Regions from separate parts of the Priestia filamentosa genome, predicted to be linked through region 1. Evidence: riboswitches for the same ligand, from Rfam matches in the RefSeq annotation. Region 1 holds a riboswitch; the other holds the start of a gene.
What was found. Region 1 has a riboswitch for glycine ahead of gcvT (glycine cleavage system aminomethyltransferase GcvT). Riboswitches for the same ligand answer to the same signal wherever they lie in the genome.
Positions count from the first base shown of each region.

Region 1 (16,429 bases):
TCAATACATGGATAAGCCAAAAGACGATCGGAAAAAACAGCGTCAGCAAAAAAAGCAAGAGCGCCAACCGTTTGCAGTTCGCTGGTTTGGTGTTTTACCGTATGCGCTAATTATGATGAAGCGTCGTCAAAAAAATAAATAGCATAATAAGCATCCTGCTCTGTAGGATGCTTTTATATACAATCCTTTTTAAGTGTGTTAAAGTAAAAACTACTTTAACGCATAACGAGTAAGAATATTCTATCAATTTATATATAGAGAGAGTCACACATGAACGGATGTATATGTAAGGGGGATTAAGGCTTATGGCTGTACAAGATCAATTTAAACGACCGCTAAGAGATTTGCGCCTTTCTGTTATTGATCAATGTAATTTTCGCTGTCACTATTGTATGCCAGCCCATATTTTTAATGAGAATTATACGTTTTTACAGAAGGAAGAACTTCTCACAGATGATGAGCTCGTACGCTTAAGCGTGTTGTTTTCTCGGTTAGGAGTGGAGAAAATACGCATTACAGGTGGAGAGCCATTACTTAGAAAAGGACTACCTTCTTTAATAGAAAGAATTGGGGAAAAAACAAGGATTGAAGATATTGCTGTAACAACAAATGGCGTGTTTCTTCCAAAGCTTGCTCAAGACTTGCGAGGAGCAGGGGTACAGCGTGTTAACATTAGTTTGGATGCCATTGAAGACGATGTATTTCGTTATATGAATGGAAAGGGTGTTGGAATTTCTCCCGTTTTAAAAGGAATTAATGCTGCTAGAGAAGCAGGTCTCTATGTGAAAATTAATATGGTTGTCCAAAAAGGTGTAAATGACAATCAAATCCTGCCTATGGCTCGCTATTTTAAGAGATTAGGAGTAACGCTTCGATTCATTGAATATATGGATGTTGGATCAACAAATGGCTGGGATATGAGGGATGTAATGACGAAAAAGGATATTCTAACAGAACTACAAAGCGAATTTTCGCTGATTCCTGTAAAAGAAGCCTATTTTGGGGAAGTTGCAAAGCGCTATAAGTACAGCGATAAAACAGGAGAAGTTGGTTTTATTAGTTCTGTTTCAGACACATTTTGTGGCTCCTGTACAAGGGCAAGAGTATCTGCAAGCGGGCAGCTTTATACCTGTTTGTTTGCTTCAAAAGGAACGGATTTAAGAGAGAAATTAAGAAGCGGTAAGTCGGATGAAGAGCTTTTTGAATATATTTCTTCTGTGTGGGAGATGCGTGATGATCGGTATTCAGAAGATCGAGCAAACTTAAAAGATAAGCGTGAGCCAATTGAGATGTCTTATATTGGTGGGTAAATAGTGCATATTTAATGCACTATTTTTTTGAAGTGAGAGAATCTATCGAGAAGTATCTTGTATAGGAAAGGTTAAATTCATAGCAAAAGATATTTCACTGTTTCGTAGAGGTCATGTTAATAACTTTCTTTTTGAAGAGTGATTTTTATCTATTATTACTAACAAAGAATTAAAAAAAGTAATGAAAAGGAAAAATCTTGCTTTTTTATCTAATAAAAGTATTCCAATGACGTTCTTTTTTCCCATATAACCAACATGTTAACAAATTTGTCTCAATTATGTCATAGAATGTTCAACATTTCACAAACAAATATATATATGAGGGAGTATACTAGAGGCATAGATTAGTTTGCTCAATATTTCACAAAGATAAATTTAGAGAGAAAGAGGGGGACTTTATGGATGTAGTTGAATTATCACGCATTCAGTTTGCTTCCACAACATTATTTCACTTTCTATTTGTACCACTATCAATTGGATTAGCTTTCATCATTGCAATTATGGAAACAATCTACGTAGTGAAGAAAGATGAAGCATATAAAAAGATGGCAAAGTTCTGGGGGCACCTGTTTTTAATTAACTTCGCTGTCGGTGTTGTAACAGGTATTTTACAAGAATTTCAGTTTGGAATGAACTGGTCTGAATACTCTCGCTTTGTTGGAGATGTGTTCGGGGCGCCGCTCGCAATTGAGGCATTACTTGCCTTTTTCATGGAATCAACATTTTTAGGGTTATGGATTTTTGGTTGGGATCGTTTGCCGAAATGGCTTCATGCCCTCTGTATTTGGCTCGTTTCATTAGGAACGATGTTCTCAGCATTTTTTATTTTATCAGCAAACTCTTTCATGCAGCATCCAGTTGGAGAAGTACTTCAACGAGGACGCCTTGAAATGCATGACTTTGCAGCGATTTTAACAAATGGACAGCTTTGGGTTGAGTTCCCTCATACGCTATTTGGTTCATTTGCAACAGGAGCACTATTTATTACAGGTATTAGTGCAATCGCCTTTTTGAAAAAGAAGCACGTTGATTTTTATCAAAGATCTTTTAAAGTAGCAATTGCTGTTGGAGTAGCATCAGGAATTGGGCTAGCACTTTCAGGGCATGAACAAGCTCAATATTTAGTTGAAACACAGCCAATGAAGATGGCAGCAGCAGAAGGGCTTTGGGAAAACAGTGAAGACCCAGGAGCATGGACAGCTATTGCCAATATTGATACAGCGAACAAAGAAAATACGTCAGAGGTTGAAATTCCTTACCTATTAAGTTACTTATCTTATGGCAAGTTCTCAGGTTCTGTAACAGGTATGAATGAATTACAAGAACGCTATACGAAAATGTACGGAGAAGGAAACTACATACCACCGGTTAAAACCGTATTTTGGAGTTTCCGCGTTATGGCTGTTTTAGGAGGAGCAATCATTGGATTAGCTATTCTAGGGGCGTATCTTTACGCTCGTAAGAAATTAGTTCAAAGCAAATGGTATCTTCGCTTGATGGTTATAGCTATTTCATTTCCTTTTATAGGGAACTCAGCAGGTTGGATTATGACCGAAATTGGACGTCAACCATGGGTTGTTTTTGGATATATGCAAACAGAGGATGCTGTTTCAGCTAACGTAACAGCGGGGCAAGTACTGTTTTCACTTATTGCTTTCTCAACATTTTACATTATTTTATTTGCAGTTATGGTCACTTTATTTGTGCGGGAGATTAAAAAGGGACCACATCATGAGGAAGAGATGATAGAAGAAAATCATGATCCGTTTATGAAGGAGGGTCAACATGCTATCTCTTAATGAATTTTGGTTTATTCTTGTGGCCTTTATGTTTGTTGGATTCTTCTTCTTAGAAGGATTCGACTTTGGAGTTGGAATGTCAACAAAATTTGTAGCGAGAACAGATGCAGAACGCCGCGCATTGATCAATTCAATTGGTCCTGTTTGGGATGCTAATGAAGTTTGGCTGATCACAGGGATTGGCGCAATGTTCGCGGCATTCCCAAACTGGTATGCTTCAATGTTAAGCGGTTTTTACCTTGTTTTCGTGATTATCTTACTTGCTTTAATTGGTCGGGGCGTTGCATTTGAATTTAGAGGAAAAGCAGAAAGTCCTGTTTGGAGAACAACGTGGGACTGGGTAATTCTTTTTGGAAGCATTATTCCTCCACTTGCTTTTGGCACAATGTTCACAGCTGTTATTCAGGGAGTACCAATTGACGGGGATATGCAAATGAGAGCATCTTTCTCAGATATTGTAAACTGGTATACGCTACTTGGTGGGATAACATTAACAATGCTTTGTTTTATGCACGGCCTTACATTTGGAACAATCCGTCTTATGTATGATTTAAGAGATCGCTGTCGCCAAGTTGCTAAGAAGCTACTGCCCATTAATGCTGTTTTGTTAGTTGCAGTTGGAGTGGCTACTTTCTTTAAAACAGATTTGTTTACAGTGCATGGAAACTTATTGGAGTACTTATTTTTGGCAGGAATCGTTGTTTACTTATTTCTTGGCTACTTTCTAACAAGAGGACGAGACGGCTGGGCGTTCTTTTCGTCAGGTCTTGTCATCATGTTAGTAACAGGATCACTGTTTATTGGATTATTTCCACGGGTAATGATTAGTTCAATTAATGAAGCTAACAATTTAACCATTCACAATGCAGCATCTGGAGCTTATTCATTAAAAGTAATCACATATCTTGGACTCACATTGCTACCGTTCGTTTTAGGATATCAAATTTGGAGTTACTACGTTTTTCGTAAACGTATTAACCATAAGGAGCATATGGAATACTAATGGGAAGAAACTTAATGGCCTATAAAGGCATCAAAAGAGTATTAGCGCTCGTATCTCTCGGGGTGCTTCTTCAAACTATAGCCATTATTTTTCAAGCAAAATGGCTAGCAGAAGCCATTACCTCACTTTTTAACGGAAAAAGCTTAACATCACAAATAGAAACAATAGGCTACTTTATAGTAGCCTTTCTTGCTAGACATCTATGTTCATTGTTAATAAAAAAAATACTTTATAAGTTTGGAGAAACGACTGTTACTGAATTACGGTCAGCGCTCCTTCAAAGTATTTTTAAGCTTGGACCACGCTATACAAAAAGGGAAGGTACGGGACATCTTGTAACATTTTTAATTGAAGGATTAGGAAAATTACGTGATTATCTTGAACTTTTTATTCCGAAACTTGTTGCTATCGGGATTACACCATGGCTTGTGCTTATTTATATTTGGTTTTACGACCATCTTTCTGCTCTGATTTTATTGATTACAATGCCCATTTTAATTGTCTTTATGATTTTACTTGGACTTGCCGCACAGAAGAAAATTGACGCACAGTGGGCATCATATCGTTTACTTTCAAATCATTTTGTTGATTCGTTGCGCGGTCTTCGCACCTTAAAGTTTTTAGGGAGAAGTAAAGAGCATGGTGAAACAATTGAAAAAGTTAGTGGTCAGTATCGAAAGTCAACAATGGGTACGCTTCGTATTGCCTTTTTATCAACGTTTGCTCTTGATTTATTTACACAGCTATCCATTGCTATTGTAGCAGTTATGTTAGGTTTACGTCTTATCGACGGTACGCTTACATTAGAGCCAGCTCTTCTTGTGCTGCTACTCTCACCAGAATACTTTCTTCCTATTCGAGAAGTTGGGAATGACTATCATGCAACGTTAGATGGAAAAGAAGCGGGAGAAGAAATACTAGCCGTAATCAAAAAAGGCGAGGAAGTAACCATTTCAGGAACAGCACCTCATTTTACAAAGGAAAGCACAATTACTTTTCAAAATGTCGATATTCATCATGAAGGAAAAGAAGAAAATACGCTGCATAACCTTTCTTTTCAAATAAAGGGAAATCAAAAAGTAGGAATTATGGGAATGAGCGGAGCTGGAAAGTCTACACTAATTGACGCGTTAAGCGGTTTTCTGTCTATTAATGAAGGAGCTGTTCGCATTGATGGAGAAGACGTTCAGCTTACTTCAGGAGCATGGCAAGAACAAACTGTTTATATTCCTCAGCACCCGTTTATTTTTACAGGTTCTATTAAAGAAAACATTCGGTTTTATCAGCCTGATGCGAGTGATGAAGGAGTAAGATTAGCCATCCGTCAAGCTGGATTAGGAAGTATGGTAGCTCGTCTGCCACATCGTGAAAATGAAATTATCGGAGAGGGAGGGCGCACGCTAAGCGGTGGTCAAGCACAGCGGATTGCGTTAGCAAGGGCTTTCTTGAGTGAGCATTCTATCCTATTATTTGATGAACCAACAGCACAGCTTGATGTGGAGACTGAGTATGATTTAAAAGAAGTATTACTACACCTTTCACAAGATAAGCTCATGTTCTTTGCTTCACATCGCTTACATTGGATGAAAGAAATGGATGTTATTTTAGTGATGGAAGACGGCCAAATTGTTGAAGTTGGTACACACAAAGAGCTTATAGAAAAAAACGGAGCGTACAAACGATTACTAAAGGCACAAATGGGGGATGCATCGTGAAGAAGAGCAGCTGGATTATGCCATATGTTCAAAAATATAAATACCGAATGATTGCGATTATGCTGCTTAGCATGCTGTCAATTGGATCAGCAGCAGCGCTTATGTTCACATCTGGATTTTTAATCAGTAAATCCTCACTTCGTCCTGAAAACATTTTGCTTGTTTATGTACCGATTGTACTTGTTCGTACGTTTGGGTTGGGGCGCGCCGTTTTTCGCTATTCGGAGCGTCTAGTAAGTCATGATTTTATTTTACGTGTACTTGCTAAGATGAGAACGCGTCTCTATCATCTTGTTGAGCCACGTATTGCAGGAAACAAACAGCTAAAAACAGGAGAAATATTAGGCGTGCTTGCTGAAGATATTGAGGGGCTTCAAGATCTTTATTTACGGACAGTCTTGCCTACAGCTTCAGCGCTCTTACTATATATTATTAGCATTATTGCTCTCGGCTATTTTAGTCTTCCTTTTGCTCTTTTAATGGCTTTGTATTTTTTTATGCTTATTATCGTGATGCCTATTTTCTCTCTTGTGCATATGAGAGCGGTAAATAGAACATATAAGCACGAAAAAGATCGTATGTATCAATATACAACAGACGGTTTGCTTGGTATTAGTGACTGGCTTATGAGCGGTCAGAAAGGCACTTTTTTAGAGCGAGTCCTACGCATTGGTCGTAAAGTGGATGAGGCTGACCGAAAAACAAAAAGGTGGCAATACTACCGGGAGTTTATCGCTCAAGTTGTTGTAGCAGCTATGATTGTAACAATGATGATATTCTCATCAAACTTGTTTTCGCATGGTGAACTTGCAAACGTCTATATTGCTGCTTTTGTGCTTGTTGTTATTCCGTTATCAGAAGCTATTATTCCTGTTTCAAATGCAGTTGAGAAATACCCACGCTATGAAGAATCGCTAACACGTATTACAAACTTGGAAAATAAGCTAGAGTCTTCAAAGGAAAATAGCTTAGAACAAGTTGTGTATAACCGTTCAAAAGAGAATATTACAATTGACTTGAAAAATCTATCATTTCAATATGAAGAACAAGAAGGAGCTGTGCTAAAAGATCTTAATTTGCACATTCCTCAAGGGAAGAAAATTGCCATTATCGGAAGAAGTGGAGCGGGTAAATCTACGCTTTTACAAGCAATTCAAGGGCTGCTTGTTCCAACAGGGGGATCTGTTACGTTAAATGAATACAATGCTTCGTCTATTAAAGACGGAACATCTTCTCTTATTTCAGTTTTAAATCAAAATCCATATTTGTTTAACACAAACGTAGCAAATAATTTGCTACTTGCAAACGAGAGCGCAACAGAAGAAGAAGTTAAAGAAGTAGTGAAAAAAGTTAGATTAGAAAATCTTGTTTCCTCTCTTCAGGACGGATATCAAACCTCAATGGAAGAGACAGGACAGCGCTTTTCAGGTGGTGAACGTCAGCGAATTGCTCTTGCTCGGGTTCTTCTTCAAAAAACGCCTATTGTCATGCTTGATGAACCAACAGTTGGTCTTGACCCTATTACAGAAAGAGCGTTGTTAGATACCATCTTTGAAACGTTAGAAGGCAAAACGCTTTTATGGGTAACACATCATCTCACAGGAATTGAGAAGATGGACGAAATTATCTTTTTAGAAGATGGACGTGTGAAAATGAGAGGTACGCATGATGAATTACTAAAAACATCTGCTTACTATCAGAAGCTATATGAATTGGATAAACCAATACAGTTTGTCTAAAGCCGATTCTTTTCTCATTGGCTAATTAAAAAGAGGAGCAAATTCGCTCCTCTTTTTTAATTTAAACTTTCTACAAACTGAATTTTTTTCATTGTGTTGTTTTTCGGATCGACTTTGATTGTAATGAACACAGTAAACTTTTTCTCTCCTTGCTGAAGCCAAAGTTTAAAGCGCTGTGTTTCAAGGTTTTTTTCCTTTCCTTTACCAAGATATGCATAATCTTTAATTTGAGCAACAGGATACCTCATTTGTGTCTGTTTAACAGCGAGGCGGCCCCATTTCGCATGATCAGCTGATTGAGTTATATATGCAGATGTTTCGGCATGACCGTGTAAAAACGGCACGGTAATAAGACTTAGTGAAAAAAATGCAACAATTGTTTTAATAAAAAGTTTCATCAAAATCCTCCTTATTGTTTTCAAGCCATTTTTCGTTGTAGAAGGGTACGAACTGTTCCTTCCTGTAAATAAAAGATTCCTCCGTTAACGACGTTGACGGAGATTCTTGGTTCATATTGGTCTTGAAGCGCCTTCTTTTCAATATCATACGTTGATGGCTTTTCCTCAATGTCTTCGTAGAAATGATTAAGAAGATCAAGATCCTGTTTCCACCTTTCTTTTGCTTCTTCCGCCCAGCTGTGATCATCCTCATATATATGTTTTTCAATATATTGATGAAGACGATTGAATCCGCTTTTTGGTTTAATAATAGGAGAAAGGGTAAACGTAAAGTCTGGAATTTTAGGCGTTAGTGCTTGCCCTTTTAAAAGTTCGTGAAAATCTTCAATAATATTTCCTGTAATTAAGTGGATTCCAAGAGATAAAAGATAATCTCTTTTATGATCACACTGATACGACACCATAACGTTCATATTAAGCCAAGGATGCAAAGCAGTATTATGAGTTGAACGTGCTACATTAGCTTCATAAAGTCTGATTGCTGAGCCAAACCTTCTTGTTGCTTGGAAAATTTGATGAAGGCGGGGAGAACCGAAATGAACTTTCTCTCCTTTAATATCTTGGGGTGCATGCTGTTCATTTGTAATAAATGTTAAAGAGGCGGGATTTGGTTCCCCGCCAACTTTTTCTAAATAGTGCCAGTAAAAAGGGCGATTCATAAGCTCTTTGTCTTGATCAATTGTAAGTTGAACGGTTAGATAACCGGTTCCTTCTTCAAGAATCGAGCACTCTGTTGATTGAAAATATCCTTTCAAGAACTGGTGGATATCATGTTGCTGCATTTGCTGCATTCTCCTCTCCATCGTTCATATCATCAATAATAGAAGACAAATGTTCCATTTTAAGCTTCATTTCTCCCTCAGAACGAGAATGAAGGAAAACATCGTTCACATATTCTTCAAAGTCTTTCATTTCAAGCTGTGTAAGAATATCGTCTAAATTGCCAATTACACGTTCAAATAAGCGGATTTTTTCATATAAAAGTTTTAGGATATGCTCTTCAATTGTTCCAGACGTTGCAAAATTATAAATATGGACATCTTTTTCCTGCCCAAGGCGGTGAATCCTTCCAATTCGCTGTTCAAGGCGCATTGGATTCCACGGAAGATCATAGTTAATAATATGATGACAGAATTGCAAGTTGATTCCTTCTCCACCTGCTTCTGTAGCAATAAGAACTTGAACATTGTTTTGGAAAAGCTGTTTCATCCAATCTTTTTTTCCGCGTTTAAAGCCTCCACGGAACGGAACAGAAGAAATGCCATGCTGCTGCAAGAGCCACTGCAAATACATTTGTGTTGCTCTGTATTCAGTAAAAACAATAACTTTGTCATCAATTTTCTTAATGAGTTCCACCATTTTTTCTGCTTTTGAATTTCGCCCAGTTTTTCCGATGTTTCCAATCCTATCCATAAGCGTCTCAATTAAAGTGTATGGAGGGGTATACTCTTCACTTTCTTTATCAAGCATACCTTTTAGCGTCATATATACAGCTTCTTTGCTGCTGCATGCTTCACGTTGCAGTGTTAAAAGAGCAAAAGCACTTGATGGGCTATCGTGTTCTTTAAACGACCCAATAGCGTCATATAGCGCACGTTCCTCCTCAGAAAACTGAATCGGAATGGTTTCGACTTTCCGACTTGTCCATTCGATTCCAGTATCTTGTCTTCTGTTGCGAATCATGACTTTATTAATAAGTTCGCGCAAATGTTCATCATTTTCTAGCTTGCGGTTTTTCGCTGAAAACAACTCTTCAAAATATGCTTGATTTCCGAGGTGACCAGGCTTTAAAAGAGAAACAAGATTAAAGATTTCTTCAATTTTATTCTGCACAGGTGTAGCTGTTAAAAGAAGACAAAACTTCTTTTTTAGCTCTTGTACAAATTGATAGTTTTTAGTTTTATGATTTTTTAATTTGTGAGCTTCATCAATAATAATAAAGTCATAATTTTGTTCTAAAATAATGTCTCTGTGCGGCATGCGTTTTGCTGTATCGATAGAGGAAACAACAACATCACACTGTTCCCACACATAAGACTTGCGTTGTGCAACTGCTGGAATATGGAACTTTTGATTAAGTTCTATCGTCCACTGAGACACAAGGGAAGCAGGGACGAGAATCAGTACTTTTTTTACAAGACCTCGAATCATATATTCTTTTAAAATAAGACCTGCTTCAATTGTCTTACCAAGTCCCACTTCATCAGCTAATATAGCTTTTCCGTTCATCTCTGTTACTACTTTTTTAGCAACTTCCAGTTGATGTGGGAGAGGAGTTAAGTCGGCCAAATAGCTCGGAGCTTGAAGATCGTGAAAAGAAGGAACCGCTGTTCTTTGGGCAACTTTATAGGCAAGCTGATAAATATCGTAATTTGCCCAAGGGCCGTCTTCTTCGAATGATTTTAAAAACGAATCTTGCCATTCGTGATCAAATGAAATCGGAACATTCATATTTTTGCACCTCTTCTGCAAATTTTTATTGAATTTTCATAAAGTTTAATGGTAGGATAAATTTGTATTCAAGAATTGTTTAATAAGTATTTTTCAGTGCATGAACATTTTGCAACGAGTTCATTTTGCTTTTTTTATGTAGTATGTCCGAAACTGTAACAAAATATAGATGCGAATGAAAACAAAGGGAGAGACTATTATGTTGTAGCGCCGAAGGAGCAAGCGAATGAGCGAATCTCTCAGGCAAAAAGACCTTTGTTTGACGCAACTCTGGAGAGAGCTTAAAACCAAGCCACCAACGAGGCAACCTTTTCGTATGAGGAAAGGGAAACTTTCAGGTCAAAGGACAGAGTACTTCTTAAAAGGGAGTACTCTGTCCTTTTTTTAATACCGTTTTCTATTAACATAGAAGACAGAATTCTATTGAAAATAGAGATGTCAATTTTATAGGAGATGAGAATGATGAAGAAAACGCCGCTTTATGATATACACAGTAAGCTTGGTGCTAAAATGATTGATTTTGGCGGATGGAGTATGCCTGTTCAATTTTCATCCATAAAAGAAGAGCATATAGCTGTTCGTACTAAATGTGGGCTTTTTGATGTTTCACATATGGGAGAGTTTAAAGTAGAAGGAAAGGGAAGCCTTGATTATCTACAAAAGTTAATGACAAACGATGTTTCTGCTCTTTCTCCAGGAAAAGCTCAGTATACGGCAATGTGCTATGAAGATGGAGGAACTGTTGATGATTTGCTTGTTTATCAGCTTTCTCTTAACTCTTATTTTGTTGTTGTGAATGCTTCAAATATTGAGAAGGATTTTGACTGGATGAAAGCCCATCTTACCCCTGATGTTACGTTAACAAATGTATCAGAAGAAATAGCTCTTATCGCTCTACAAGGTCCTTCATCAGAAGAGGTATTAAGTAAACTAACTTCTCTTGATCTTTCTGAAATAAGTTTTTTTAATTTTCGAAATAGTGTCTCGGTAAATGGGGTTGAAGTGCTGATTTCAAGGACTGGTTATACAGGAGAAGATGGATTTGAAATTTATTGTCAAAAGAAACAGGCGTCTTTCTTATGGGAAACCATTCTAAGAGCAGGAAGAGATGAGGGATTATTACCATGCGGATTAGGAGCAAGGGATACCCTTCGCTTTGAAGCAGCCCTTCCCCTTTATGGGCAAGAGCTTTCACACGACATCACCCCATATGAAGCAGGAATTGGTTTTGCCGTTAAGTTAAATAAATCTTCATTTATCGGAAAAGAAGCCCTAGTAAAACAAAAAGAAACAGGCGTAAAGCGAAAACTTGTTGGTCTCGAAATGATTGAACGCGGCATCCCTCGTCATGGCTACCGGGTTTTTGTAGATGGAAAAGAAGTTGGAAAGGTAACAACAGGAACGCAATCTCCAACTCTTAAAAAAAATATTGGGCTGGCTCTTATCAATGAAGAATATACCTCTCTTGCAAGTGAAGTGTTTGTTGAGATTCGTAATAAGTTTGTGAAAGCATCCATTATTAAAACACCGTTTTATAAGCGGAAAAAAGGAGTAAAAACGCTATGACCCATCATTACTTGCCAATGACAGAAGAAGATCGTAGAGAAATGTTAGCCGCAATTGGTGTTTCTACTGTTGATGAGCTTTTTGAAGATATTCCAGAAAGCGTTCGTTTTAAAAGAGAATACAAATTAAAAAAGAGAGCATCTGAAGCATGCTTAACACGAGAGCTTTATGCTTTATCAGCGCAAAATGCTTCAACAAAGCAATATGCGTCTTTTTTAGGCGCAGGTGTTTATGATCACTACATTCCCTCTGTTGTAGACCATATTATTTCACGCTCGGAGTTTTATACTGCATATACGCCATATCAGCCTGAGATTTCACAAGGAGAACTTCAAGCTATTTTTGAATTTCAAACGATGATTTGTGAATTAACAGGGATGGATGTTGCCAACTCTTCGATGTATGACGGAGGTACAGCGCTTGCGGAAGCAGCGATGGTAAGTGCTGGTCATACTAAAAAACGAAAAATACTTGTTTCGTCAGCTGTTCATCCAGAATCAAGAGAGGTGTTAAAAACATATGCAAAAGGCCAAAACCTTGCTGTTGTGGAAATTCCTCATAAGGATGGATTAACAAATTTACGAGTGTTAGAAGAAGAGATGGATGAAGATGTGGGAAGCGTTATTCTTCAATATCCAAACTTTTTCGGTCAAGTTGAACCTTTAAAAGAAATTGAAAAAATTGCTCATAAGCAAAATGCTCTTTTTGTTGTGTCGAGCAATCCACTCTCACTTGGCGTACTTGCTCCTCCGGGAGAATTTGGAGCAGATATTGTTGTAGGAGACGCTCAACCTTTTGGAATTCCAATGCAATTTGGAGGGCCTCACTGCGGTTATTTTGCGACATCTAAAAAATTAATGCGTAAAATTCCTGGAAGACTTGTTGGTCAAACAAAAGACAATGATGGAAAGCGAGGATTTGTGCTGACACTTCAGGCAAGAGAACAGCATATACGTCGTGACAAGGCAACGTCAAATATTTGTTCGAATCAAGCATTAAACGCTCTAGCAGCTTCAGTAGCTATGACATCACTCGGCAAAAGTGGTGTGAAAGAGATGGCAAAGCAGAATATGAGCAAAGCGCACTATGCGAAAAAAGCTTTTGAAGAAGCAGGGTTTGATGTTTGGTTTTCTAACGCTTTTTTCAATGAATTTGTTGTTTCTTTCAACTGTAGTATTCAGAAACTAAACGCTTCACTTTTGAAAAAAGGAATTATTGGTGGTTATGATTTAGGACGCGATGATATTAGCTTACAAGGGTGTATGCTTATTGCTGTAACGGAAATTCGTTCAAAAGACGAGATTGATAAATTTGTAGAAGAAGTGAGGGAATTTCATCATGAAAACTGATCAGCCGCTAATCTTTGAGTTGAGTAAGCACGGCAGAAAAGGTTATTCGTTGCCAGAACTTGATGTAGAAGAAGTAGACGTTTCTTCTATTTTAGGAGGAGACTATAAAAGAAAGGAAGAACCATTATTACCAGAAGTATCAGAACTAGACATTGTAAGACATTATACAGCTCTTTCAAAAAGAAACCACGGAGTGGACTCAGGTTTTTATCCACTTGGTTCTTGTACAATGAAATACAATCCAAAAGTAAATGAGGATGTAGCACGTTATCCAGGATTTTCACATATTCATCCATTGCAAGACGAAGGAAGTGTTCAAGGAGCTCTCGCTCTTTTATTTGACCTTCAGGAGAGTTTGAAGGAAATTACCGGAATGGATGAGGTCACGTTGCAGCCTGCCGCAGGAGCTCACGGAGAATGGACGGGACTTATGCTTATTCGTGCCTTCCATGAAGAAAAAGGAGACTTTAACCGAACAAAAGTGATTGTTCCAGACTCTGCACATGGAACAAATCCTGCTTCAGCTACTGTAGCTGGTTTTGAAACCGTTACTGTGAAATCAGATGAAAACGGGCTTGTGGATTTAAATCATCTCCAGCAGGTTGTTGGAGAGGATACAGCAGCTCTTATGCTTACAAACCCGAACACGCTTGGCTTATTTGAAGAAAATATTATTGAAATGGCTCAAATTGTTCACGATGCAGGCGGGAAACTTTATTATGATGGAGCAAATTTGAATGCTGTATTAAGTAAAGCACGTCCAGGGGATATGGGATTTGATGTTGTTCATTTGAATCTGCATAAAACATTTACAGGTCCTCATGGTGGAGGTGGTCCTGGTTCTGGTCCTGTTGGAGTGAAAAAAGAGCTTATTCCTTTCTTACCAAAGCCAGTGTTAATCAAAAAAGAAAATGGTTATACGTTTGACTATAACATTCCAAAGTCTATTGGTCGTGTTAAGCCGTATTATGGGAATTTCTCGATCAATGTGCGAGCTTATACATATATTCGCACAATGGGTGGAGACGGACTCAAGGCTGTATCAGAGTATGCAGTTCTCAACGCAAATTACTTGATGCGCAAGCTTGCTCCTTATTTTGATTTACCATTTAATCGACATTGCAAGCATGAATTTGTACTATCTGGAAAGCGACAGAAGCATTTAGGAGTAAGAACGCTTGATATGGCGAAACGACTTCTTGATTTCGGTTATCATCCTCCGACAATTTATTTCCCGTTAAATGTAGAAGAAGGTATGATGATTGAGCCAACGGAAACAGAATCAAAAGAAACATTGGATAATTTCATTGAAGCAATGATTACGATTGCAAAAGAAGTAGAAGATAATCCTGAAATTGTGCAAGAAGCCCCGCACACAACGGTTATTGGACGTCTTGATGAAACACTTGCAGCTCGTAAGCCTGTTTTATGTTATAAAAAAGAAGAAGTGAAAATTTAATAATCAAAAAGGATGGAGAGTATTCTCCATCCTTTTCTTATGTGTAAACCATTATCATTTCTTTGTTTTTACTTTGCCTGTCCAAAGTTTAAAGCCGCCTTTTAACTGATAGATGTCTTTAATTCCACGATGACGACGAATCATTTGTGCTGCTTTTCCTGTACGAATGCCAGCTTGATCGTAAAGATAGACAGGCTGATCTGGACGAAGCTCTTTAATACGCATTTTTAGCTGTGAAAGCGGGATATTACGAGCTCCTAGAATGTGCCCACCTTCAAAGTCTTTTTGTTCGCGAATATCAATAAGCTGTGCTTTACGGTACCCAGCGCGAAATTCTGCTTCCGTTAGCGATTTCATAATGCGGCGTTGCATGAGGAGCATAATGATCGAGTATACGATAAAAGCTCCTAATAAAATTAAAATGACGTAAATGCCTTCCATCAAACATAATCCTCTCTTTCATGTGACTACTAAAATACGAGATATCTCTATTATATAAGTTCTCTTTAAAAGAAGTAAAGCAACCACCTAAATTCTTTGCACGACAAATTGGTTTTGATAAACTGTATAAGAATGTTCAAAAAATAAGTGTCGAAAAAAGAAAAAAAGTTAGGGATGAGAAAGATGACAGAAGTTTGGCGTTTTATTAATTGGAGTAAACATTCACCGTATTATAATATGGCTCTTGATGAAGCTTTACTTGATTGGCATAGTGAAGGCAAAATTCCACCAACTATTCGTTTTTATGGATGGGACCCAGCAACTTTATCAATCGGTTATTTTCAAAAAGCAGAAAAAGAAGTGAATTTTGAAGAAGTAAGAAAACGCGGACTTGGATTTGTAAGACGGCCAACAGGTGGTAGAGGCGTTCTACACGATGATGAGCTCACGTATAGCGTTATTGTATCTGAGCAACACAAAAGCATGCCACATACGGTTACAGAAGCATACAGAGTAATTTCAGAAGGTCTCTTAGAAGGATTTCGCGCGCTTGGTTTAGACGCTTACTTTGCAATTCCACGAACAGAAGAAGAAAAAGAAGGATTAAAAAATCCAAGATCTTCAGTTTGTTTTGATGCTCCTTCATGGTACGAACTTGTTGTGGAAGGACGTAAAGTAGCTGGAAGTGCGCAAACTCGTCAAAAAGGGGTCATTCTTCAACATGGTTCTATCTTGCTTTCAATTGATGAGGAAGCGCTTTTTAGCATGTTCCATTATCCAAGTGAACGTGTGAAAGAGAGAATGAGAAAATCTTTTCGTAATAAAGCAGTTGCAGTAAATGATGTAGCTGGACGGATTGTTTCAATTGAGGAGGCAAATGAGGCTTTTAAAAGAGGTTTTGAAAAAGGATTGAACATTAAATTAGAAGAATACATCCTTTCAGAAGAAGAAGAAGCCTACGTTAAAAAATTAGCTTTGGATAAATATGCTAAAGATGAATGGAATTACCGTAGATAATCTCTCTCCCATTTTGCTTCAAAAAAGTGTACAATAAAAAAGTTGTGTTTTAAAAAAATAAGCAAATTCCGAAAAGGACTTGACAAAAAATCAATATATAGTATGTCGTTTATTGATGAATA
Region 1 covers NZ_FXAJ01000001.1:417,911-434,339, forward strand. The annotation lists gene B9N79_RS02255 (YqzE family protein) at 1-142, shown strand, start outside; gene moaA (GTP 3',8-cyclase MoaA) at 306-1,310, shown strand; gene B9N79_RS02265 (cytochrome ubiquinol oxidase subunit I) at 1,709-3,109, shown strand; gene cydB (cytochrome d ubiquinol oxidase subunit II) at 3,096-4,112, shown strand; gene cydD (thiol reductant ABC exporter subunit CydD) at 4,112-5,827, shown strand; gene cydC (thiol reductant ABC exporter subunit CydC) at 5,821-7,566, shown strand; gene B9N79_RS02285 (DUF3889 domain-containing protein) at 7,623-7,964, opposite strand; gene B9N79_RS02290 (YqhG family protein) at 7,985-8,806, opposite strand; gene B9N79_RS02295 (DEAD/DEAH box helicase) at 8,793-10,475, opposite strand; glycine riboswitch at 10,651-10,740, shown strand; gene gcvT (glycine cleavage system aminomethyltransferase GcvT) at 10,935-12,041, shown strand; gene gcvPA (aminomethyl-transferring glycine dehydrogenase subunit GcvPA) at 12,038-13,390, shown strand; gene gcvPB (aminomethyl-transferring glycine dehydrogenase subunit GcvPB) at 13,377-14,849, shown strand; gene B9N79_RS02315 (rhodanese-like domain-containing protein) at 14,904-15,290, opposite strand; gene B9N79_RS02320 (lipoate--protein ligase family protein) at 15,474-16,307, shown strand.

Region 2 (16,429 bases), on a different contig from region 1:
ACTCGATCCGCTAGCATTTTATGAAGTTTATCCTTATACCGCTCTAAGACAGCTTTGATTTTGTCCGAAGCTTCAATGTTTTGAACTGTTTTATCTTTCCATTGATTGATTTCAGTCATAAGCTCTTCACGATCTGAAACACCTTTAATTTCCTGGCGAATACGATTTAAAATAAGCCCCCGGTAAGGATTATCCTTATCTTGAAGGAGAACGATCTTTTCAAGAAGAAAGGGCTGAAGGATTTTTCCGAGCTTATCCTCATTAATAAAACTACTAAAAGAGCTCATTGCCATTTTTAAAAATCCATCTGATTCTGTATTATCAAGAAATTGTTTGGCCATAACGCCAATTTTATGTCTTGTATCTTCTTTGGAAATCCATTTTTCTACTTCAGCTAAAATATAGTCTATTGCTTTTTCATCTAGATTTCTTTTTACAACTTGATCTGTTAGAGATTTTACAAAAACAGTAACATCTACAGATGAGATGTATTTTTTTAATTCTTTTTCAATAAAAATAGAAATTTGGTCTAAATTCACTTTATCAACAGCATGTTTAAGTCCCGATTGAGTTGCTTTATAAACACCTTCTGATGCCAGTTCTCGCTCTAGGAGTGGAAAAAGCTTGTCTGTAAATGTGATCTGTCCAATCTTTCCTTTAATACTCTCTTTTGTCAGCCAATTATTCTCAACCATTGCAATGGCTCCACGTACCATCTTATCACGGTTTTTAGGAAGAAGTGCCGTATGTGGAATAGGAATACCTAGCGGATGGCGGAAAAGAGCTGTTACAGCAAACCAATCCGCAAGTCCCCCAACAAGCCCTGCTTCAAATCCTCCTTGTAGAAGTTTGCCAATAATAGAATCTTGAAAAGGAAGAGTTGCCAGAAACCCTATACCCATAATTCCTAGTGAAATACCTGCAAAGTATCTAGATTTTTGTTGTTTTTTTGCCATTATAACTTCCCTCAAATATAGTTTTTTATCGCTTTCTTTCATGATTATTCTCAATATAGAAGCCCATATACTATGAAAGGGCTACACTTTAAATTTTAGAAAAGTGACGCTTGCTCGTTTATTTTATCAAAGAACTTTATCATTAGCCACTTCTTACCATAATTAAGAATAAAAAAGGAAGACCTTTAAACTTACAAGGTCCTCTACTAATAGCTATTGTATCTAGCTTCTAAATACGTTTCAACAGACTTTATTTTTACTTTTGTATAGATAGATTTTCGAAAACTCAGCATGTCTAATACTTTATAAAAGTATAGATCTACTTTCGAGTAATGTCCAAGTGGATCTTTAGTTGCTAAAAAATTCACCCGTCTCACATCCTTTAAAAGAAGTGATATTTTATATGTAAAATTATAATATATCATGATTAAAAGAAGCCAAACAAATTCATTGTTTGGCTTTAATCAACAGTTTTTATTGATAAAGAATTCATGATATTGATTGAGGCAGCAACATTTCTTGCTGCTCTCTTCATGTATTCTTCTGCATTTTCAATAGCATCAGAAAGGGATGTTACACATGGAACAATTGTAAATAATGCATCGATTCCATGTTCATGTACAACTTCACTATCTTCAGAGAGCGAACCCGCAAATCCGATAACAGGTACTCCATATTTTTTGGCGGCTTTTGCTACCCCAATTGGTGTTTTACCGTAGATCGTTTGACTATCAATTCTTCCTTCTCCTGTAATAATAAGGTCTGCATTCTTTGCATGATCTTCAAAGTCTACGGCATCTAAAACAATATCAATCCCTCTTTTTAATTGTGCATTCAGGAAAGCAAACAAACTCCCCCCAATTCCCCCAGCTGCCCCACTTCCCTTAACTTCTCGAAATTGTATTCCTAACATTTCTTCGGCAATATCGGCAAAATGTGCAAGGTTACTATCAAGAATATCAATCGTTTCAGAAGTAGCACCTTTTTGAGGACCAAAAACAGCCGACGCTCCTCTCTTTCCTGTTAAAGGATTATCTACATCACACGCTACTTCTATTTGAACATCTTTAATTCGTACATCAAAGTGTTGTAAATCTATTGTTGAAAGCTTTGCAAGTGCCCCACCGCCAGGGCCAATTTCTTTTCCTTCTTGATCTAATAGCTTAACACCTAAAGCTTGTAGCATACCTGCTCCCCCATCATTTGTTGCACTTCCGCCAATGCCAATAATAATGTGGCTGACACCCAAATTAAGGGCAGCTTCTATTAATTCTCCTGTTCCTCTTGTTGAAGTAATAAGTGGATTTCGTCTCTCATGTGGAACAAGATGTAGACCAGATGCAGCCGCCATTTCAATAATGGCCGTTTCTCGATCTCCTGTTAAACCAAAGAAAGCCTCAACTTCCTCTCCTAAGGGACCTGTCACTGTTCTTTTCTCAATTGTTCCCCCTGTTGCATCAACTAACGATCTTACCGTTCCTTCCCCACCGTCGGCCATCGGAAGCTTTACATAAGAAGCTTGTGGAAATATTTCCTTAAACCCTTTTTCGATTGCATCAGCAGCCTCTAATGCAGATAGGCTTTCTTTAAAAGAGTCAGGAGCAATGATAATTTTCATTTTATTCATCTCCCTTTTCACATCTATTTTTTTATAGTCCCTAACTATCCAAATAATTTAAATACACCAAAGATAAGTGTAGAAACAATGGCAAGCGTGAGACCAATTAGAGATTCGTAAGGCATTAGCTTTAGCCTTTCTTTCATATTCATATTGACACTTCCCGCTGTAGAGTGAAAGAAACTCCCATGTGGCAAGTGATCAAGAACAGTTGCTCCTGCGTGCACCATAGCTGCTCCTGCTAGTGCCGATACACCTAATCCAATGATTGTGCTACTAAAAACAGTACTTGCGACAGCTGTTCCTGCTGTTGTAGAAGCAGTTGCTGCCGACATGAAAATCCCAGAGGCTGGTGCTAGTAGATAAGGAGGCAGTCCAGAAGCACTTAAAGCTTGTGTTACAACATCTTTCAACTCTGAATTTGCAATAATACCTGCTAATGTTCCTGTTCCTAATAGCATGATAGCCACGCCTGACATTTTATTTAAGCCAGAGATAGCATATGCATTAATATGTTTAGATTTTCTCATCGCAATTGCGCCCACAATCCCCCCAATTGGTAAAGCAACCATTGGATCAATATTAACCCCGAAAAGCGGGCGAAGTGCTAACAAAATAATCGTAACAATTGGAGCAACTAAAGCTGTGATAAATACCGGAGCTTTTGCATTGTCCTTCATTTCAATTTCTTTACTTTCAACAAACGATCCTTTATTTGCCAACTTTTTAGCTAAAATATAAGTTATAAATAGGCCAAAAACAGCTGGAATAACGCCTGCTACCATAACAGATGTAAGAGGCACCTTGAAGGCATCTGCAGCTGCAATCGCATTTGGGTTTGGTGACATAATGTTTCCTGCCTTCCCCCCTCCAATCATTGCGAGTAAGATTGCCGTTTTCGATAAATTCGCTCTTTTTGCAATAGCTAGAGCAATAGGAGAAACAGTAATAACTGCTACATCAACAAAAACCCCAACAGTTGTCAAAATGGTTGTTGCTAATGCTAAAGCAAGCAGTGCCCGTTTTTCACCTAGCCTTTTAACAATAGTTTCAGCAATCGAAGATGCGGCACCTGATTCAATTAATACTCCTGCTAAAACCCCTGCTGCCATAATCCTCAGCACTGCTGAGATAATATCTTGTGCTCCTTCCATCATCAATGTAACTGTATCTGTAATATCTACTCCACCAATTAGTCCACCGATTAATGCACCAGCTACCATCCCATATGCTGGAGGTACCCTCCTTAAGATTAAAACAATCGCAATAATTAAGGCACTAATCGCTCCCCATACGCTTACTGTCATATCCATTAAAGCTCCCTTCCCCTTCTTTCTCACGGATGTTACTTATATTGTAAGCGTTTACTTAATGAGTATCATTGTGAAGAGTGATGAAATATGAACAAAATATCGTCTTTATTATTGTGCGTTTGCACAGTTATGTAAGATCATTTAAAAGTTTTGCTATATACAGTTCCATAACATCTTTCATGTTTTTTGGATCTTTTCCTGTTATGGTTAAAATCCGCTCAAGGCGGTATCTTAATGTATTGCGGTGAATAAATAGGCGCTCAGCCACCTTGTTTAATTCCCCACTCTCTTCTATGTATATCTCTAGTGTTTTAATCAGCTCTCCATTTTTATCATGTTCAATCAGTCTATGATAAAAATAGAACATCTCCTTACTACTTGTAAGCTGTGACAATGAAATTTCAAGCTGGTACTCTTCATAGTGATAAAAGCACTTTTCCGGCTGAAGCTTTTGACCAATTTCAATTGCCCTTTTTGCATACTGAAATGAAGATTTCACATTCAACAAATCATCCACAACAAATCCTATCCCTATTACAAGCGTGTTGTCGTATTTATTGATCCACTTCTTAAATAGAGAGAGCCAGCTCCTAAAATCTATCTCGTTGATGACATTCTTCAGTATAATAATGCCATCATTAATCGTAACTCCAATTAGGTCTTCTTGAGATAATTCATAGCGAAGTGCACGAATGATTTTATGATTAGAAAAGTCTATTCTAGTTGATTGTTTAAGCACCACTGCTACTCTTGATTTACTAAGGTTTACACCGAGAAATTCTAATCGCTCTCTTATCCCGTTTTCATTCATTTGTATTCCTGAAATAAGTTGGTTCACAATTTCACTTTGCAACCTTTCCTTCCACTGCACTCGGTCTAATAAAACAGACTGCTCCAATACAAGTTCAGCTGCCATTTTAACCAGTTGGGCATAGTTTTGAATTTCATGGGGTTCCCCTGTAATTCCAATCACTCCAACAGGCTGATTATTAAAATAGATTGGGAGGTTAATGCCTGGTCTTGATCCTTTCATTTCTGATGCTTTCACTTGATCTAACTCAATGCTTTCTTCATTCTTTAGAACAAGTAAAGCTCCAGCATGAAGCTGATTAATCCGAGTTTGATCACCAGAACCAATAATAATTCCCTCACTGTTCATCACATTAATATTTCGATTTAAAATTTTCATTGTTCTCTCTACAATCTCTTGTGCTAATTCATGGGTTAGAAACAGCATCAATTTCCCTCCCTTTATTTTTTTCTTCAATCTACCATATAGAGGAGAAACAATAAATAAAAAGAACATACAAGTTTAGAGAGATGTTTAATCCCTATTTCTTTAGCACATCCTATAAAACGGCACAGGAGCAAGGCGCAAAAGTTGTAAAAAGCACACCAGTCTTTTATAATCGATGTCTCAAATGAATAAGAAGGAATGATACCATGATTTCATTAAAAGGAAAAACAGCCATTATCACAGGCGGAGGTAGAGGCATTGGACGCTCTACTGCTATTGCTTTAGCTAAAGAAGGCGTAAACATAGGTTTAATCGGACGCTCAATTGAAAATCTTGAAAAAGTGAGTGCTGAACTTGCAGAGTATGATATTAAAGTTTCAGCAGCAACAGCAGACGTTGTTGAGCTTGAAGCTGTAGAACATGCCGTTGAGCACATTAAATCAGACCTAGGCACAATTGATATCCTTGTAAACAACGCAGGAATCTCAAAATTCGGTGGATTCCTTGACCTTGACCCACAAGAATGGGAAAACATTATTCGCGTCAATTTAATGGGTGTTTACAATGTAACGCGCGCAGTGCTCCCTGAAATGATCGAACGAAAATCAGGAGACATTGTAAATATTGCTTCAACAGCTGGTCAAAAAGGTGCACCTGCTACAAGTGCTTATAGTGCTTCTAAATTTGGAGTTCTAGGTTTAACAGAATCTCTTATGCTTGAGGTAAGAAAGCATAATATTCGTGTTACAGCTCTTACACCAAGTACTGTGGCAACAGATATGGCGAAGGAGATTGGTCTTATTAATAATGACCCTGAGACAATGATCAAGCCAGAAGATTTAGCTGATATTCTAGTTGCAGGATTGAAACTTCATCCAAGAGTTGTTATGAAAACAGCTGGTTTATGGTCTACAAATCCATCTTAATATGTGAAACAAAAAAGCAGCAGGAACATCATGTTCCTGCTGCCTTTTTTATTATGGAATAGATTTTTCAAGAATCTAACAACGTTTAAAATTTTCCGCGAGCGAGAAGTATATAAAGAAGAAAGCTCATTTTATCAACTATAGTTCATGTACAAAACCATAAATCTCATATATTTACGAGGAGGAATTGAAAATGGCAAAAGTTACGGTAGGAGAAGAGAATGGAAGTCCAATTGAACTGTATTATGAAGATTATGGGAGTGGAAAACCTGTAGTTCTTATTCACGGTTGGCCTTTAAGTGGACGTTCGTGGGAATTTCAAGTTCCTGCTTTAACTGAAGCTGGTTATCGTGTTATTACATATGACCGTAGAGGTTTCGGAAAGTCCTCTCAACCATATAAAGGATATGAATATGATACGCTAGCCTCTGATCTTAATAAACTTCTTGAGCACCTTGATCTTCATGATGTTACGCTTGTTGGATTCTCAATGGGTGGTGGTGAAGTAGCTCGCTATATTGGAATATACGGAACAGAGAGAATTGAAAAGGCTGTTTTAGCAGGAGCTGTTCCTCCTTACCTTTATAAAACTGATGAGCATCCTGAAGGTGGGCTTGATGATGCCACGATTAAGGAATTTGAAAATGGAGTGAAACAAGATCGCCTTGCATTCCTTGAAGACTTTACAAAGAATTTCTTCTCTACAGAAGATCAAAAAGACCTTGTAAGTGAATCATTCCGTCTATACAACAAAGATATTGCCGCCTTTGCTTCACCAAAAGGCACATTAGATTGCATCTCCGCTTTTGGAAAAACAGACTTCCGAAATGATTTAAAGAAAATGAACATTCCAACGTTGATTATTCACGGTGACGCAGATTCCATCGTTCCATTTGAAGTAAGCGGAAAACTTTCTCATGAATCAATTGAAAACAGTGAACTAGCTCTTATTAAAGGTGGACCACATGGGTTGAATGCAACACATGCCGAGGAGTTTAATAAGGCGCTTGTAAACTTTTTAAATAAAGAAAACTAAGGTATATGAAAAACAGAAGCGAGAAGGCCATAATTTATGGTCTTCTCACTTTTGTTTCAATTTCTATACTCAAATGTTTTAATCTTCTTTTTCGTTTAAAGGTGTAAAAGATTTAGATATTAAACTAAAACAACCTAAATTCTCATCTAAAAAAATCATTTCACCTACGTTTTATGTTACTGTCCATTTGTTTTCTTTTTCCCTCTAGTCCCATATAAAATAAATAATAGAATAAACCATACCGGTGTCAACAATAAGGCTGGACGTGTTTCTTTAGAGAACAGCATAATAATAAGAATTATAGCAAACAACGTTAGGACAACATAATTTATAAATGGGGTTAATGGCGCTTTGAATGTTGACTTTGAATGTAATTGTGGACGTGTTTTCTTATATCTTAAATGACAAATAAGAATAACACTCCAAACCCAAATAAAACAAATGGCACTAATGGTTGTCACAATTCCAAAAGCTTGTTCCGGTATAAGTTTGCTTAAAAGAGCTCCCACCGAGATGACAAGCGTAGATATTAATAACGCGTTACCTGGTACATGGTTTTTATTCAATTTTGTAAGATTCGATGGACCTTGGCCCTTAGTACTTAAACTATATAACGTCCGGCTCGTTGAAAACATTCCACTATTACAAGCCGAAGCGGCTGAAGTTAATACAACAAAATTAATGATTCCTGCGGCAATCGGAATACCAATCAAACTAAACGTCTTAACAAAAGGACTTTCTGCTGCATTTAGTTCCATCCATGGATTAATACATAATAAGACAATAAGTGCACCAACATAGAAGAATAAAATTCTTAGAGGAATTTTATTAATTGCTGATGGGATATTTTTCTGTGGATTAGATGTTTCTGCTGCCGATACACCTACTAATTCCACACCAACATATGCGAATATAACCATTTGAAATGAAAGTAGGAAACCTGAAATTCCATTCGGAAAAACTCCTCCATGTTCCCAAAGATTTTTAATCGTAACTGGTCCTGTATCTGTCTTGAATCCCATCACTAGCAAAATAATCCCAACGCTAATTAATACAAGAATAGTAATTACTTTGATTAAAGCAAACCAAAACTCCAATTCTCCAAAAAGTTTCACAGTTAATAGATTGAGTCCTAACAAAATGATTACGCAGATGAGTGCAGGTATCCATTGCGGGATATCAAACCAATATTGCACATATACACCAACAGCAATAACATCAGCCATTGCTGTCATAATCCAACAAAACCAATATGTCCATCCGGTCACAAACGATGCCGCAGGTCCAAGATATTCTTCCGCAATATCTGTTAAAGATTGATAACCTGCTTTAGATAACAACAGTTCCCCTAGCGCCCTCATAACAAAAAAGAGGGCCATACCTACGATTAAATAGGCAAAGATAATAGAGGGTCCTGCCAATTGTATGGCTTTACCAGATCCTAAAAATAGCCCAGTACCAATAGTGCCTCCAATTGCGATAAGTTGAACATGACGATTTGATAAATCTCTCTTCAAGCCTTGCTGTGCCAAACTTAACTCCTCCTTAAAATGAATAGAATTACCATGTGAAATTGTGAACAATAAATTAACCCAATAAAAAAAGAGATTGGATGTCCTCCAATCTCTTGATCATAAGAATAACAAATAATATTCGTTAAGCTGATTACTATCAGCATAACAAATAAATATCCGGTACTCTTCTGTCCTTTTGCCTGAGATTGTGAACCCTTCGGCGCCGCAAACTTTCTGCAGTCTCTCCAGAAGCTGCTCCTGCTATAGTGTGACCCATAACAATCATAGCTTTCTATTTATTAAATTTTTGGATAGGTATCATTACTGTCGAATAGTTTTTTATTCTAATGTTAGTTAAATGTTTTGTCAATAACAAAGATAATTCTCATTTATTTAATCTCCCTGAAATAAGGAGATAGAAATCATTCAATTAAAACCAATGTTACTTATGATATGACTCTCACCATACATATTTAATCATTGCTTTATAAATTCCTACGTTTATAAAGCATATAACTCCAGTTTTCCCCTATATCTTCTCTATTTATTTTACGTTATAAAAAATGATTAGTAAAATAAGAATATATAAATTTCTAAACCCTATAAAATATTTATTTAAAATAATAAATGCATTTTAATTGACAATAGTATTCAATTCTATATAATAATTAGTATAAATTAATAATTATTATATGAGGTTTACAAAGTCACTGAACAAACTCTCTATAATAATTAAATAGTAAATCTAGGAGGAATTTTAATTATGTCTCTAATTGGAAAAGAAGTACAACCATTTACAGCACAAGCTTATAAAAACGGTGAGTTTATCGAAGTTACAGAAGAAAATCTAAAAGGTCAGTGGAGTGTTGTTTGTTTTTACCCAGCAGATTTCACTTTCGTTTGCCCAACTGAGCTTGAAGACCTTCAAGAACAATATCCTGCACTTCAAGAATTAGGAGTTGAAGTATTCTCTGTTTCAAGAGATTCTCATTTTACACATAAAGCATGGCACGATTCATCAGAAGCAATTGGCAAAATTACTTACACTATGATTGGTGATCCTGCACATATCCTTTCTCGCCAATTTGATGTATTTATCGAAGAGCTAGGTCAAGCTGACCGTGGTACTTTCATTCTTGATCCTGATGGTGTTATCCAAGCTGTTGAAATCAATGCAGATGGCATTGGTCGTGATGCAAGCACGCTTATCAATAAAATTAAAGCTGCACAATATGTTCGCAACAACCCAGGTGAAGTTTGTCCTGCTAAATGGCAAGAAGGCGGAGAAACACTTAAGCCAAGCCTTGACCTTGTAGGTAAAATTTAAGGAGAGCGATTATAAATGGCACTTGATGCAGAAATTAAATCACAATTAAATCAGTATCTTCAACTATTAGAAGAGAATATTCTGCTTAAGGTCAGTGTAGGTTCAGATGACGTATCAAAGGAAATGCTAGCTCTTGTTGATGAGCTAGCTTCCATGTCATCTAAAATCACTGTCGAAAAAGTAGAATTAAATAGAACACCAAGCTTTAGTATCAACCGTGTTGGCGAAGAGACTGGCATCACTTTTGCTGGTGTACCTTTAGGACACGAATTCACTTCTTTAGTATTGGCTCTATTACAAGTTAGTGGACGAGCTCCAAAAATTGATCAAAGTGTAATTGATCAAATTAAAAAGATTGATGGTGAATATCACTTTGAATCTTATGTTAGCCTAACTTGCCACAACTGCCCTGACGTTGTGCAAGCACTAAACATTATGAGTGTGCTTAACCCTAACATTACGCACACAATGATTGATGGAGCTGCATTTAAAGAAGAAGTCGAAAGTAAAAATGTTATGGCTGTACCAGCTGTCTTCCTTAATGGAGAATTCTGGAATGGAGGCCGTATTTCACTTCAAGAAATTATTGCTAAATTAGGTGAGGGCTTAAGTGCAGAGGATTTGGCAGACAAAGATCCATACGATGTCCTCGTTGTTGGTGGCGGACCAGCTGGAGCAAGTGCAGCCATCTATGCAGCACGTAAAGGTATCCGTACAGGAATCGTTGCTGAACGCTTTGGTGGACAGATTCTTGACACACTAAGTATCGAGAACTTTATTAGTGTAAAAGCTACTGAAGGACCTAAGCTTGCACAGGCTCTTGAAGAACATGTAAAAGAATATAATATTGACGTAATAGACCTACAGCGTGCTAAACGTTTAGAAAAGAAAGATCTTTTTGAAATTGAACTTGAAAACGGTGCTATTCTTAAGAGTAAATCTGTCATTATTTCAACAGGTGCTCGTTGGCGAAATGTTAACGTTCCTGGCGAACAAGAACTTAAAAACAAAGGAGTTGCGTACTGCCCTCATTGTGATGGTCCATTGTTTGCAGGAAAAGACGTAGCGGTTATCGGTGGCGGTAACTCTGGTATTGAAGCGGCAATTGATCTTGCAGGAATTGTGAAACATGTTACAGTTCTTGAATTTGCATCAGAGTTAAAAGCAGACCAAGTGCTTCAAGAGCGTCTTAACAGCCTGCCAAATGTAACAGTTGTAACGAACGCTGCTACTCAAGAAATTACGGGTACTGACAATGTAACTGGTATTACGTACACTGATCGTGAGACAAATGAAGAACATCATGTTGAATTACAAGGTGTGTTTGTTCAAATCGGACTTGTGCCAAATACTGAATGGTTAGAGGGGACAATTGAGCGTAATCGCATCGGTGAAATCGTTGTTGATAAGCGTGGAGCTACTACAATGCCTGGAGTGTTTGCAGCAGGAGATTGTACAGATAGCGCCTATAACCAAATTATTATTTCCATGGGATCAGGTTCGACGGCAGCCTTGGGTGCATTTGATTATCTCATTCGAAATTAATTTAGAACTTAACTAGTGAAATCCTAGTCTAACGGTTCTTTTGATATTTATAAATTCCTCGAACATTTATAAATGCCATTAAAAAACCTGTTAGACTGAGATAGATCACCTTACCATAAACAATTTTAACATTTTTTTTAGAAAATCACTATCCTGTCTAGTTAGATAGAATAGTGATTTTCTTTTTTTATTATTCTTTATTTTTTATATCAAAAATAGCTTATGATAGAAAAATCCAATACAAAAGACATAGTTTCACAGCCCTCTATTATTTTACAACCCACAATATTTTTAAGATTCCACAGTATTTGGGAATTTAAAATATTAAAGCTCAAAACATCTCTATTTCCTTTAGCAATTTCTTTTCACTATGTTACCGCTTGTAACCTTATCCTTATAGACTGATTCATTCTTGTCGCTTCCACAACTACTAATAGTTAATAATATTAGCATTGTATCAAGGAGCACCTATATCTTAATTAATACAAGACATCCTTCTCGTTCAATTCCCTCCCTTTCTCTCTTTATACAAATATATTCAACCAGAAATATCTCCTAGTTTTAGAATAAAAAGGACTTTTCTCTTCACTTCTTTTTACTTATTCTTCAACCTCTCAGCAAGTTCATATAGGGAATGGTACTGTTTAATTTGATAATACCGTCCTTCTTTTTGTAAATATCCCTTATCGCAAAATTGTGTAAGCACATGCAGTAAGTGCCGATATGATACACCTAAATAATCGCAAATTGTTACGTGTTTCTCCTTATAAACTCCTTCATCAGCAGTTTGTAAAATAAAATCTGCAAGCCGGTTTTCGAGAGGAAAAGCGAGGCTTTGGGAATACTTTGCAGCCATATGGGTTGCCTTTACACTTAAAAATTTGGCTAATTCACATAGAAATTTCGTATTTTCCAACAAACATGTGCGATAGCGCTGAATAGGCAGAGCAAAACAAACAGTCTTCGTAGAAGCTTGAATTCCTTTTGTATAGTAAACTTCATGTAATAATTCCATTTCTCCAATGTAATCGTTTGTGTTAATAAAATTGATTAACGAAACTTTTCCATTTTGATGTGTTACATATATTTTTGCTTTTCCTTCAATAACATAAAATAAAAAGTCTGGTCTCATGCCTTCTTTAATAATCCATTCATCTCGTTGATATTCTTGTATTTCTATAAATTCTTCAACTGGAAAAGAAAATAAATCTGCAATATAGTTCTTCTTTAAATATAGTTGCTTTTTCTCACCCTTATAGATTTCCATAATCCACCTCAAAATATGAGATATCTCATATTATTCGTATGTATCTCCATGATATCATGCAAATATTGGGGAGGGATACAGAATGAAAACACATCATTGGATGAGTACACAGTTTTTTAGTTTTTATATGACATGGGGAATTTTTCTTCCCTATTGGACTGGATGGATGATTCATACAAAAGGAATAACCGTTGCTCAAGCTAGTTTGATTATGAGCTTAGGTTTGGTTGCAAGAGGACTTTCCACACTATTTGCCTTTCCTTATTTATCAGGAAAATTCAGTAGTAAAACATTATTAAATGGAGCTGGAGCAGGAACTCTGGTTGCCATTCTATGTTATATTCCAGCAAATTCCTTTGTGAGCTTACTTATGGTCACCCTTGTACTGCACTTTTTTTACCCGCCTTTAATGCCTGCTTTAGATAGTGCTGCTGGCATCTTAGTACAAGGTAAACAGTTAAGACATTATGGGAAAAGCCGCAAGTGGGGATCCATTGGGTTTGTTGCAGCTGGCATAATTTTAACCTTCTTTACAGGGAGACTTGGAGATGAGGTAATTTTAGGGGCACTTTTACTTGGCACCTTAATATTTGTGTGTCTTGGTTTTATGCGCGCACCTGTTATTTTATCCAAAAAGCCACAGGTGGACCAAACACAAAAAAGGAGTATGTTACAATTATTTCGTATTAAACACTTTAGTTTGGTACTCATCATTGTAATCTTACTGCAGGCAGCACATGCTTCTTATTACAATTATGGTTATCTTTTTTTACAAGAAATCCATGCACCCAAATATTTAATTGGTGTGATTATTAACATTGCCGTGATTGCAGAAATTGTTTTTTTCGCAATCGCAGATCGGAGATTTTATAAATTTTCAGTAGGATCCTTGCTCGCACTAGCAGCACTTGGTTCTTCTATACGTTGGATATTAGTGTTTTCCTTTCCAAGTGTAATTGTTTTCTGTATTGCACAAACATTACATGCGTGCTCATTTGCTATGGGGCATTATGCATTTATGAAATACTTAATTAAAAACATTCCACATGAGCAGATTACGAAAGCACAAGGTATGTATTCAGCGCTAGCACTTAGCTGGAGCACTGCAGTGTTCACGCTTTTTGGTGGCTTTTTATACGAAATTGAGCCACGATATGCCTTTATCGGAATGATTATTTGTACCATTCCCTCAATGCTGCTTGCACTTGTATATCAAAAGTTGGAGCTTAGAAAAAATGTTTTAATTTCTATTTAGTTCTTTTACTTAAAATCTTACAAAGCTGAGTCAACCTTATCCGCTGTATAAACTTCAAATGCTATGGCAAAGTATATTTTCATTTTATCTAATGTCTGAAATCCGTGCCAAGCCTACATAGACATAAGATAATACTAATTATTATAAAACAGGCGGCTTATCCATTTTGGATAAGCCGCCTGTTTTATGCATGTTTACAAGATATAAGGAGAAACTTTATTTACTTATGATAAGGCTCACTGTAACGCATCTTAGTGAGGTTTTAATTCAATTCTTTATTTGGTATAACAATGAATAGGGAATTAAGTTCATAGTATTTCTCCCTTTAGAAAATCAAATTAAAGCATTGATATACCTAATATAATTATCAATTAAATTACTTTATTAGAAAATAAATCTAAATCCATATATTTTTTGTTTCGGTAATATCCCCTACTACTTTATTTTCAAACAAAAACATCTGCTTTCTTACTTAGTATAGTACTATACTAAAACTATGCAATATATAATCCTCTGGAAAGGAACTTAAGATGAATTCATCATTAGAAATGCTAATCCAAGTTTTTGAACGGGCGGCACTCTTGTTAATTTGCTTATTTTTTTTAACAAGAGTCCCCAGATTTAAAGAATCTCTCCATAAAGAACAGCATTCACTTTCGGAGAAAATTGTCATCACTCTTATCTTTTGTTTATTTGCTATTTTTGGGACCTATTCCGGAATTAAAGTGGAAGGGTCTTTAGTCAATGTAAGAATTATCGCTATCATGTCTGGGGGCATATTATTCGGTCCATGGGTAGGCATCATTACTGGAATTGTTTCAGGTGTGCATCGTTTTTTAATTGACATTGGTGGCGTAACATCCATTCCATGTCTAATTACAAGTATTATTGCCGGGATAGCATCCGGTTTTATTAACCTTAAAGTAAAAAAAGCAAAGCGTTGGATTTATGGGATTATCGCAGGGATGAGCTGCGAAGTCCTTACCATGTTATTGATACTTGCTATGTCAGACCCTTTTAAACTTGGCCTCGATATTGTATCAAAAATTGGCTTTCCTATGATTGCGGGTGAAGTCAGTATCGGCTTGATTGTTTTATTGGTCATGAGTGTGGAAGATGAAAAGGAAATGATTGCTGCTAAACAAGCAAAGTTAGCCTTAGATATTGCCAATAAAACATTACCTTATTTTCGTTCGATCAATACAGAATCTTTGACAAAAATTTGTACAATCATTAAAGATCAAATTCATGCCGATGCAGTGGCTATAACCGATACAGAAACTGTCCTTGCTTATGTTGGCTTTGGTGAAGAACGGTATAAAATTGGACAAGAAATCATAAGTGATCTAACGAAATCAGCAATCCGTAGTGGTGAAATCACGATTAGAAATCATGTGGCTGATCAACAAACTCCTGAAATTCAGTCTCTGCTCATCATGCCATTTGAAGAGCGGGGAGAAGTCACGGGATCTCTCAAAATTTATTCTCGCAAAGCCTCCGAAATGACCTATCCTTTGCAAACGATGGCAATTGGTTTATCACAAATTATTTCTACCCTTATGGAAATATCCCGTGTCGAGCAGATTAAGGAGGCAGCCAACAAAGCAGAACTAAAGGCACTGCAAACAAAAATTAATCCACACTTTCTCTTCAATGCACTGAATGCCATTGCGTCGACAACCCGACGCAATCCAGAAAAAGCCCGTGAATTGATTGTTACTTTATCAAGCTATATGCGATACAATCTGGAGTTAAATGATGAACTTATCAATATTCATGATGCACTAAAACAGGTGCGCGATTATGTTGAAATTGAAAAGGCTCGTTTTGGATCTAAACTTCAGGTGGAATATGATATTGAAGAAGTAAACATAAAACTTCCAAGTCTGCTTATTCAGCCACTGGTCGAAAATGCAATTATTCATGGCATACTAAAAAATGGTCCCGGTATTGTTACAATTGCTGTGAATGACCTCGGTGATAGAGTCCGGATTAGCGTAAAGGATACGGGAGCTGGGATAGCAGATGAGGTAATAGAGAATTTGTACCGGGATGAGGTCCCTGCAAATAAAATCGGATTATATAATGTACATCAACGAGTTAAATTGATTTATGGCAAAGGACTAATCATCAAAAGATTATCTCCAGGTACTGAAGTTTATTTTGATATTGTAAAGGAGAAAAAATGAAAGCGATTATTGTTGAGGACGAATTTCCTGCAAGAGAAGAATTAAAATATCTTATTGAAACACATAGCAGCATCCAAGTGACCAATTGCTTTGAAGATGGATTAGATGTCCTAAAATTTTTACAAGAAAATGACACAGATGCTATTTTTCTTGATATCAACATTCCATCTCTCGATGGGATGCTGCTGGCAAGCAATATAAGTAAGTTTGCAAAAAGGCCCTATATTATTTTTACAACAGCATACA
Region 2 covers NZ_FXAJ01000008.1:43,750-60,178, reverse strand. The annotation lists gene B9N79_RS21670 (DUF445 domain-containing protein) at 1-956, opposite strand, end outside; gene B9N79_RS21665 (glycerate kinase) at 1,417-2,574, opposite strand; gene B9N79_RS21660 (GntP family permease) at 2,619-3,887, opposite strand; gene B9N79_RS21655 (CdaR family transcriptional regulator) at 4,015-5,124, opposite strand; gene B9N79_RS21650 (3-ketoacyl-ACP reductase) at 5,331-6,050, shown strand; gene B9N79_RS21645 (alpha/beta fold hydrolase) at 6,244-7,086, shown strand; gene B9N79_RS21640 (amino acid permease) at 7,263-8,618, opposite strand; glycine riboswitch at 8,779-8,859, opposite strand; gene ahpC (alkyl hydroperoxide reductase subunit C) at 9,364-9,927, shown strand; gene ahpF (alkyl hydroperoxide reductase subunit F) at 9,943-11,472, shown strand; gene yeiL (transcriptional regulator YeiL) at 12,068-12,739, opposite strand; gene B9N79_RS21620 (MFS transporter) at 12,822-13,994, shown strand; gene B9N79_RS21615 (sensor histidine kinase) at 14,525-16,183, shown strand; gene B9N79_RS21610 (LytR/AlgR family response regulator transcription factor) at 16,180-16,429, shown strand, end outside.
Region 2: linked by a shared signal. The riboswitch ahead of B9N79_RS21640 (amino acid permease) and the one ahead of gcvT (glycine cleavage system aminomethyltransferase GcvT) in region 1 are both predicted to bind glycine.